Regions from separate parts of the Lentilactobacillus hilgardii genome, predicted to be linked through region 2. Evidence: predicted binding sites of a transcription regulator. Region 2 holds the regulator's gene; the other holds the start of a gene.
The links. The regulator LexA, encoded in region 2, represses DNA repair genes until DNA is damaged. The targets are predictions, from matches to a motif close to CNAACANNTGTTNG.

Region 1 (5,156 bases), 230 kb from region 2:
ACCATTGCCGCCATTTCCGGCTTGTACATCAATTTTTACTTGATCAACAAACATCTTATCACCATTTCAAATTAATTCTTAACTTTAACCCATACAGTTGTTACCTTTTGAAGTATACCGAGTTTATATCAGAAGGTCAAAGGAATCCGCAAAAAAGAACAAAAGATTAAAAGATAACGAATCAATTAATTAATTTTTTATCTTGATAATTAACGACTTTTCTTTCTGCATCAATTTTGCTCAATGAAAACTTAATGGTCTGAGCAACCGTTTCTGAAATTCCCAAAGCCTTCAAATCATCAACAGGTGCTTCGGAAATTTTCTTTAAAGATCCAAACTTTCGCAAAAGTTTATTTCTGGTTTTTGGTCCCACTCCGGCAATTGAGTCCAATCGGGAACCCAAAGAATTTTTAGCATGTACCTTGCGATGATAGGTAATTGCAAAGCGGTGGACTTCATCTTGAATTCGCTGAAGGAGGTAGAATCCTTGACTCTTGGGATCTAAATGAAGTGGCGTATCACTATCGCCAAATAACAAGTCGGCCGTTTGGTGATGCTCGTTTTTAACCATCCCGCCAACTGGAATATCTAACCCAAGTTCATTAACCAAAACATCTTTTACCGCATTCATTTGAATCGTACCGCCATCCATTAATATCAAGTCGGGCATTTGAGCATGTTCTTTTAACAGTCGGGTATAACGTCGCCGAATGACTTCTCTGGTACTGGCTGCTTCGTCGGCGTGGTCAACAGTCTTCAATTTATATTTTCGATATAAATTTTTATTGGGTTGACCGTCAACGAAAACGACCATTGCTGATACCAAATCCGCACCCTGAATGTGAGAATGATCAAAAGCTTCAACCTTGTGACCTTCTGGAATCCCCATCGCATCTGTTAATTCCTTCATCGCACCGGTCGTCTTGCTCTCATCCAATTCCAGCAACCGAAACTTTTCTTCCAGAACAAGCTGCGCATTTTTCCCGGCCATTTCCAACAAATCACGTTTTTGTCCACGTTTGGGCGTTCTTACCGGAACATCATCAACAACCGAGCTAACAACATCGGAAGGCAGGGAGCTGGGCACCAGGATCTCTTTAGGCAGAATTTGATTTTTTTGTTTATAGAATTGTGAAATAAAACTGACCATTTCTTCTTCCGGATCAGTAATAATTGGGAAAAGGCGCTTTTCGCGTTTCATTAATCGGGATTGACGGATAAAGAATACTTGAATGGATAGCCATCCTTTATTCATATAATAATTAAAGATATCTCTAGGTGTATTGTCATGCGAAATAATTTTCTGCTTTTCAACTGTTATCTCAATATACTTAATTAAATCCCGGATTTCAGCCGCCCGTTCATAGGCCATATTCGCCGAAGCATCTTCCATTCGTTTAGCCAACATTTGTTTAGCATGGCCGACATTGCCATTCAGAAACGACTTAATTCGCTTAATTTGACGATCATATACTTCCTCTGGGACTACTTTAAAACAAGCACCGAGGCATTGGCCCATGTGATAATAAAGACATGGTCTATTTTGGAATCCGTTGCAGCGTCGAAGCGGATAAACCTTCTGCAAAAAGTTAACCGTCTCCTCCGCAGCATAGACATTTGGATAAGGGCCAAAATAATAAGCGCCATCTTTTAAAAGCGTATTAACAATTTTAATTTGAGGATCACGTTCATTGGTAATCTTGATATATGGATAACCGCTGTGCCCCTGCTTGAGTTTAATGTTGAAATAAGGACGATGCTTTTGAATGAGTGTAATTTCTAGTAAAAACGCTTCTTTATCAGTTGAAGTAATAATTGTTTCAAAATCAGCAATTTCTGAAACCAGTCTTGCAGTTTTGCCTTCATGACTACTCTTAAAATATGAGCGAACACGATTTTTTAAATTTTTAGCTTTCCCAACATAAATAATTTTACCGTTGATATCCTTCATCAGATAACATCCCGGAAGTCCTGGTAATAAAGATAATTTATGTTCTAAATACTCGCTTGCCAAAAAATGTCCACTCCTTTCTTAATACTCAACATAAGAGTATAACTCGAATGTACGTTTGCTTCAATTATTAAATACCGAATCCTGTCACTCTCAAAAGGAATCATATCACAACCATGTTGATTGAAAAAGCCGCACCACTCCGATATCAAAAGTGATGCGGCTTTCATATTCAAATGTAACAATCACATTACTTTATTGTTTGTCCATTAATAAAACGACTTGATCGCGAAAAAAGCTATTTAGCTTCAATAATTTTACCAATAAAATCTTTGGCCCGCTCATTTTGTGGATTATCAAACATTTCGCTAGGGGAACTTTTTTCCAGAATATAGCCATCTGCCATAAACCATACTTGATTGGCAACAGATTTAGCAAATCCCATTTCATGAGTAACAACCACCATTGTCATCCCTTCATTAGCCAATTCCTGCATGACTTCCAGAACCTCACCAACCATTTCAGGATCCAATGCACTGGTCGGTTCATCGAAAAGCATCACTTCAGGGTTCATTGCCAACGCCCGTGCAATCGCAACACGCTGCTGCTGACCACCCGATAGGCTGCTTGGATAAGCTTCCGCTTTAGACTGCAGTCCAACTCGGTCTAACAAATGCATGGCCGTCTTTTTAGCTTCATCCTCCGTCATATGCTTCACTCGCATCGGTGCTAACATCAAATTTTTCAGCACCGTCATATTAGGGAATAAATTAAAGCTCTGAAAAACCATTCCCATTCGTTCACGTAAATCCAACAACTGCTTACCATCAACATGGGTTAAATCCGTACCATCAAATTTAACCTCTCCGGAAGTGGGCTTTTCAAGGAGATTCAGGCAACGTAAAAAAGTACTTTTACCGGCACCGGAAGGACCGATCACACAAATCACCTGACCGGATTTCACTGTACCATTAATATCTTTTAAAATCGTATTTTCACCAAATTTTTTATTTAAATGATTAACTTCAATTACAGCTTTATCCTGCATGTTTCATCTTCCCTTCGTAGTGATTCAATAATCTTGTTAATAAGAATGTCATTAGGAAGTAAAGGACCATCGCTACGAATATCGGCATAACACCACGATACGTGTCGGCACGGACAATATTCAATTGATAAATAAGATCGGTAACCCCGATAATGGAGACGATTGAACTTTCCTTAATGAGCGAAATAAATTCATTCCCCAATGCCGGCCAAATATTTTTAAACGCTTGAGGTAAAATGACGTATCGCATCATATCACCTTTAGTTAATCCCAAACTTTCCGCTGCTTCTGTTTGACCTTTACCAACAGAATTAATGCCACCTCGAATGATTTCGGCAACATAAGCACCACTATTCAGCGAAACGGCAATCATTCCTGAAATCAAAGCCGGAATATTAATGATCACGCCAATTCCGAAATAGACAAACATCACTTGAACCATCAAAGGCGTTCCTCGAATAAATTCAGTGTAGCTGATTGCAAGCCCGCGCAACCACCTCTGTCTGCTGAAACGCATTAAAGCTAAAACTACTCCGATCAAAACACCAAAGAATGTTGAAACTAACGAAATCAGGATTGTGTACTCAACACCACTGGCAAAATACTTCCAGTAATGAAACATTGATGTATTAACGGTGTTAACTTTCATATACTTCCCTGCGCTAGCTAAGTATTTGTCTGTTAAATGTTTCTTTTTGATCTGGACAATACTCTTATTAACGGCATTCACCAAACTTGTAGAGCCCTTTTTAAAGGCAATTGCAGCGCCAATATCATTTTTATTGAGGTGATATCCAGAAGGAATCATCTTAAGACTTGGATCATTTTTGACATAAGCTTCTGCACTTGGCTTTTCAATTCCCAAAGCATCAATTTTGTTAGTCTTAAGTGCCAAAACCAAATCGGTGGATTTATCCATTCCTTTAACTGTAGCTCCGGGAATCCGTTTCTTTGCCAAACCATACTGTAACGTTCCTGTTTGGGCACCAATTTTACCACCACGCAAGTTCTTCACGCTTTTATATTTATTTACATCTTTTGAATTAATCAGGAAGCTTTGACCTCCCGAATAATAAATGTCCGAAAAATCAACACTTTGACGACGCTCATTGGTTGGATTAATCCCACCAATGGCCATATCGGCTTTTCCGGTTTGGATTGCCACTAACAGTGAATCAAAATTCATACTTTTAATGACTAATTTTACGCCTAAATCTTTAGCCACTTTTTTGGCAACGTCAATATCCATTCCAACAATTCGGCTTTTGCCGCCCTTATTCACTTGGAATTCATAGGGTGGATAATCCGGACTGGTTACCATAATCAATTCGCCTCTTTGCTTAACTCTTTGAAGTGAATTGTCCGCAGCCGACGCACTATTAGTCTGAATGGCACTAACAGTCAGTAAGGTCACAAAAACGAGCATCATTTGAATAATTGCTTTAAGCTTTTTCATCAACTTTCCCTCTCTCAAACAGATAATACAGAATATACTACCTCATTTTTATTGTTTATGCAATAAAAATTGAAAATTAGTCGTTTTTATTCATATTATGTTCGATATAATGCATATATGCAAAATTAACCAATAAAAGTGACTTTCCTGTTTAATTTTGATATGATTATCACGAAAAGAGATAAGGAGATGAACTAAATGGCACTCAAGATTAATCGACAGGACGACCTGGACGCCATCTTCGGCAAATTTGCTGAAATGAATCTCGACGATGATAAGCGGGACAAGTTTTTGAAGCATAAGAAAAACGATAAAGATAAGAAGCAGAAAAACGAGAAACGACCAGAAAAAAAGTAATATCCTTTATCCATTAGAGGATTCATCGATTATCCACTTCATTATAAAAACGACTGATGACAATTTTCCACTATTGTCATCAGTCGTTTTTTTATTCTGCATTAATGATAATGTGACCCAATAGTTAATTTTTGAAAGACCCTATTAAAACAAACCAGCAGAGGTTTTCTAATCTACGAATCGCTTAATTCCTGCTTGGCATTTTTAATTTGGATTCTTACTTGGTCAAAACCGGTTCCACCTAACGAATGGCGACGCTCTACAGCCACCTCTGACTTAAGGTCATGGTAAACATCTGCTTCAATTTTAGGGGATGCTTCTTTCAACTCTTCAAGCGACATATC
Region 2 (5,156 bases):
TGGGATGTTTATCATTTGCGATCTTTTTGACAATTAATTCGGTTTGGCTCTTTGACCTGAACATTCATGCATTACACTTATCAGCTGCAACCGGCATGTCCGCCGAAAGGATGCACGAAGAATACTTGCGAATGATTAATTATATTCAAAACCCTTTAACTAATTCATTGAACTTTAAATATTTTATCAGCTCGCCAAATGGCCTTCAGCATTTTAAAGATGTGAGACATTTAGTTATTTTTAATAATGTTATGGCAGTTATTTTTGTTCCGGTGTCATTTGTACTTGTACGGCGGTTAAATAAAAAATCACTAACGTGGATGCTTTTAACACCGATAAAAACGGTGGTCATCTTTTCGTTAGTGATTGTTTCAATTATGATTGTCAATTTCGAACAGGTATTTATTTATTTTCATGAGCTATTGTTTCGAAATAGTGATTGGATTTTCGACCCGGATCTGGACCCAGTTATTAATATGCTGCCGGATACATTCTTTTTTGAATGTTTTACCTTATTTTTTATTGTGTTTTTGGCATTACACTTATGGTTATATATTTTGGCCAAAAAATCACTCAGATCGGATCCTCCATTAAAATCCACAAGATCAGGTAAGCAATAAAGCCGGGGAACAGAGGAGTAAATGCGAGTAACAGAAAAACAATTCTCGCAAGTAGTGGATCCCAGTCATATTTTTCGCTTAATCCACCAATAACGCCGGCAATGACTCGATGCTCCTTGGAGCGATGGATATGAATTTTCATCTGATAATCCTCCTTCGAGTTGATTAATAAAATCTTAACTTAACCATACCTGAATAGAAAACAGATTTCAATTATGATACACTACTATGTTAGATAATCGAATAAGTGGGAGAGTTATATGTTAACTTTAAATATTAATGCAAATTTAGGAAATCAAGAAGTCGTTCTTTCGGATAATTCATATGGGCAACTGTCAGGGATTCGAGTGTTTGGTTCCCCAACAGGTGGTTCGCAGGTTATTCAATGGACATTCACCTCAACCGGTCATAAGCACGAAGGTTTCGTATTCGCAGGCAATTTGACCGAGGGATTGGTTATTGATTCGATAACTGGGAAAGATCAGTATAAAATTCACTTTGTTATTGAATAGAATGATCGTTACAAAGATGCTGCTTGATACATAATGAGACGAAGATACTCTGCTTGATGTTTGAAAAGCCGTATCTTGGTCTCATTCTTTTATAAAGGAGTTTTTTGGATGACAGTAGGGATTGATAAAATCGGTTTTTACACATCACCATATTTTATTGATATGGTTGATCTAGCCCATGCACGGAATGAAGATCCAAGGAAATATTTAATTGGTATTGGGCAAAAAAAGCAAGCCGTTATACCGTCAACTCAAGATGTTGTGACAATGGCGGCTAATGCTGCCCAAAAGATTTTGAGTGAGGGCGATAAAGAAAAAATTGATTTGGTAATTTTCGGAACCGAGACAGGTATTGATAATTCAAAATCTGCCGCTATTTATGTCCAGTCGTTACTTGGAATTTCTAAACAGGCGCGATCTTTTGAAATTAAACAAGCATGTTATGGTGGCACAGCTGGTGTTCAAATGGCAGTGGATCATATTCGTTTACACCCTGAAAGTAAGGCGTTGGTACTGGCTGCTGACATTGCTAGATATGGTCTGAATACGCCTGGAGAAGTTACTCAGGGTGGTGGGGCTGTTGCAATGGTGATTTCTTCGAACCCACGAATCCTAGAAGTGGAAGACAAAAGATCGTTTCACTCTGATAACATTATGGATTTTTGGCGGCCTCTTTATCGCCATGATGCTGTCGTTGATGGTCATTATTCAAATAGTATTTATGTTGATTTTTTTCAACAAACTTGGACGGATTACCGGCAAAAATACCATAGAACAATTGATGATTTTCGAGCATTAACTTTTCATCTCCCGTATACGAAAATGGGCTTGAAGGCGCTTCGCTCAATTATTGATCAAAGTAAACATCCAGAGGCTATATTAGAACAATTTGAAGCCTCTAGAATGTATAATGCGCTTGTGGGGAATCTTTATACTGGTTCTCTATATTTAAGTTTAATTTCTTTATTGTCAAACTCGGAAGCGCTGAATCAAGATGATCTGATTGGTCTTTTCAGTTATGGTTCAGGAGCTCAGGGAGAATTTTATAGTGGCCGATTAAGTGATCAATTTGATAGATCGCAATTAAAAACTGATATGGATACGATACTATCTGAGCGATCTCGAATCACAATTGAGCAATATCAAGAAATGTATCAAACCTTTTTACCACTCAATGAAGAAGACAAATTGTTTGATGTCTCTTCGGATAATAGTTGCTTTGTTCTAAAAGGACGCAAAGAGAATAGAAGAATATACTTGACCAAAAATGGATCGGGAGATGATCAGTCCTTGGACTAATCAAAGTGAATCAAATTCAGAGAAAAAATAAGTCAATTAGATTGAAAGATTTCTCTGGCAGTCTATGTGAGTGCTAAAAAAGAGCCAAGACACATTGTATCTTGAACTCTTTTGAAGTGGCTAAACTATTAGTCGATGTCATTTCTATATAGACTAACGACCTTGCCTAAGATGCTAACCTTAGTCAGAATAATAGGCGCCATTGTATCATTCTCTGGTTGAAGCCTGAAATGATCACTTTCTTTAAAGAATCGCTTGCAGGTCGCTTCATTTTCATCAGTCATAGCAATAACAATATCGCCATTGTCGGCGTAAGCTTGCTTACGAACCACGACATAGTCGCCATTTAGAATGCCTGCATTAATCATACTTTCGCCACGAATTTGTAACATAAACAGGGTCTGGTCATCCTGCGCAAGTTGTGGTGGTAACGGGAAATAATCAGTTGCGTCTTCTACAGCGAGAATAGGTTCGCCAGCGGTGACAGTTCCTAAGATTGGAATCTGTTTTTGCTTAGGTGCAATGCCCAACAGTTCCATCCCTGCAGCCGTGACTTCAAGTGCTCTTGGCTTTGAGGGGTCCTTAACAATATAACCCTTTTTTTGTAACCGATTGATATGACCATGAACTGTTGATGTTGAAGAAAGATTAACCGCTTCGCCAATCTCTCTAACGGTTGGCGGATAACCCTTATCATTAACTTTTTCCCAAATATAGTGTAAAATCTTGTATTGCTTACTTTCAGAATTCTTTGCCATTTTCCGACACCTCATAAGTTACTTTAATTGTTGTTTTAATCGTATCATAAGTTTGAATAGATTTCAAACACACGTTCGTGTAATTTTAACTTTTTTTGTTATAATAGTCTTATTGGAGGAATATCTATGAATGAAAAAGAGAAAAAAGAGCTACAATCAAAAATCGGTGATAACGTTTTAAAGGAAATCGTTCCCCGTATTAATGAATTAGCACACAAAGCAAAGAATGAAGGATTAACAGAAGTTGAAAAAATTGAACGAGCTGAACTACGTAAAAAGTATGTTGCTCGTTTTCGAGAAAACTTTAAGAGCCAAATTGAGTTAATGAAAGTTTATGATAAAAGTGGCAAAGAAATCACTTCAAAAAAGGTGAAAAACATTCAACGTCATAAGGGACTTCGAGACGACTAACCATTAATAATGACTTTTTTAGCTCATTTTACAATTAGGCTTTTATTTTCTTTAAGAATTGTGTAAAATTAACCAATGAGACTATATAAGGAGGCCTTGTTTTGGCAACTTGGATTTGGATTCTAATTGTTATTGTGGCCTTGGTCATTGGTTTAATTGGTGGTTTTTACGGTGCTCGTAAATATATGGAAAAGTACTTGAAAGAAAATCCGCCATTTAACGAAGATCAATTGCGTCAATTAATGTTACAGATGGGTCAAAAACCTTCTCAAAAGAAGTTGAATCAGATGATGCATACAATGCAAAGCAATATGGGTAAGAAATAGCATTATCTTAGTCAACAATAAAGAGGCCATTCAAAGAATTTTGACTTGGCCTCTTTTTTGATATCATCAATGTTCATAGATGATTAATTATTCAATTTTGTCGGTTGTATTTTTCTTTGAAATGTCAACGTATTTGAAATCGGGATTGACGGCGTAATCTAAAGCATCAAAAGCGGTTTGCATCTGCTGTTCAACTTCTTTTTGATAGTTGTCATCCAGCTTGTGTTTCCGGTCGATATAAATTGGTTCACCAAAAGCAATTGTGACTTTTTTTCGGCTGAATAACCGTTTAAAGCTTAATGGTCCCTGATAAACGGTTGGAACCAGTGGTACATTCGCCAATTGTGAAATGAGTGCTGCGCCACTTTTTAATTGCTCTGAATGGCGAGTCCCGGATGGAAAAAGGATAAGCGATAAATCTGATTTTTTTAAAATTCTGACGGGTTTTTTAATTGCTGAGGGGCCGGGATGGTCCCGGTCCACTGGAAAAGCGTTGGCGTGATCCAGAATCCATTTTAAAATCGGATTTTTGAAAAGTTCTTTTTTTGCCATAAAACTAAATTTTTTTGGACTGGCTGCTAGTGCAAAATAAATCGGATCAAACCATGTCCGGTGGGGCCCAACTAAAATATAATTCCCTTTGGGCAGGCGTTCCTTATATTGATAATGCGCATTTCCATTAATAATAAATACAAAAATACGCACAAGCACACGGACAAATGAATAAAACAATCCCATTCCTTCTTTCTTAATCTGATAAAATAATAGTAACTTAAACGAGAAGCGTTTGGCAAACAAATTTGTGAAAGGTTCAAAAAATAATGCGAGTGAAATTAAAAAAGAATGAACGAATTGATCAATTATATAGTAATAATGTTTCCATTATTCAAAGCAACGACGTTTTTTCGTTTTCATTAGATGCTGTTTTATTAGCAGAATTTGCACAGGTTGGAAGCAAACGGGTTAAAAATATCATTGATTTGTGTTCTGGTAATGGTGCAGTTGGCCTGTTTTTAAGCAGTGAAACATCTGCTCAAATCACCATGGTTGAAATTCAGGAAAAGCTCGCCGATATGGCAGCAAGAAGTATTCAGTTAAATCATTTGGAGAATCAGGTACATGTTGTTAATGATGATTTAAAAAATACCACTCATTATATTTCCAAAGATTCAGTTGACGTGATTGTTTGTAATCCACCTTACTTTGTCAATTATGAAACTAGTGAAAAAA

Region 1: uvrC (excinuclease ABC subunit UvrC) is a predicted target of LexA. The motif match lies at 2,059-2,072, and genes of this name have one in related genera.

The regions. Positions count from the first base shown of each region.
Region 1 covers NZ_CP047121.1:1,292,345-1,297,500, reverse strand. Annotated here, with positions in the region: gene obgE (GTPase ObgE) at 1-54, opposite strand, end outside; gene uvrC (excinuclease ABC subunit UvrC) at 182-2,014, opposite strand; gene GQR93_RS05985 (amino acid ABC transporter ATP-binding protein) at 2,250-2,999, opposite strand; gene GQR93_RS05980 (ABC transporter substrate-binding protein/permease) at 2,989-4,455, opposite strand; gene GQR93_RS15265 (SPJ_0845 family protein) at 4,654-4,812, shown strand; gene argH (argininosuccinate lyase) at 4,986-5,156, opposite strand, start outside.
Region 2 covers NZ_CP047121.1:1,518,021-1,523,176, forward strand. Annotated here, with positions in the region: gene GQR93_RS07075 (TIGR01906 family membrane protein) at 1-620, shown strand, start outside; gene GQR93_RS07080 (PspC domain-containing protein) at 574-762, opposite strand; gene GQR93_RS07085 (hypothetical protein) at 881-1,132, shown strand; gene GQR93_RS07090 (hydroxymethylglutaryl-CoA synthase) at 1,241-2,431, shown strand; gene lexA (transcriptional repressor LexA) at 2,560-3,189, opposite strand; gene GQR93_RS07100 (DUF896 domain-containing protein) at 3,316-3,600, shown strand; gene GQR93_RS07105 (YneF family protein) at 3,702-3,926, shown strand; gene GQR93_RS07110 (lysophospholipid acyltransferase family protein) at 4,014-4,658, opposite strand; gene GQR93_RS07115 (tRNA1(Val) (adenine(37)-N6)-methyltransferase) at 4,748-5,156, shown strand, end outside.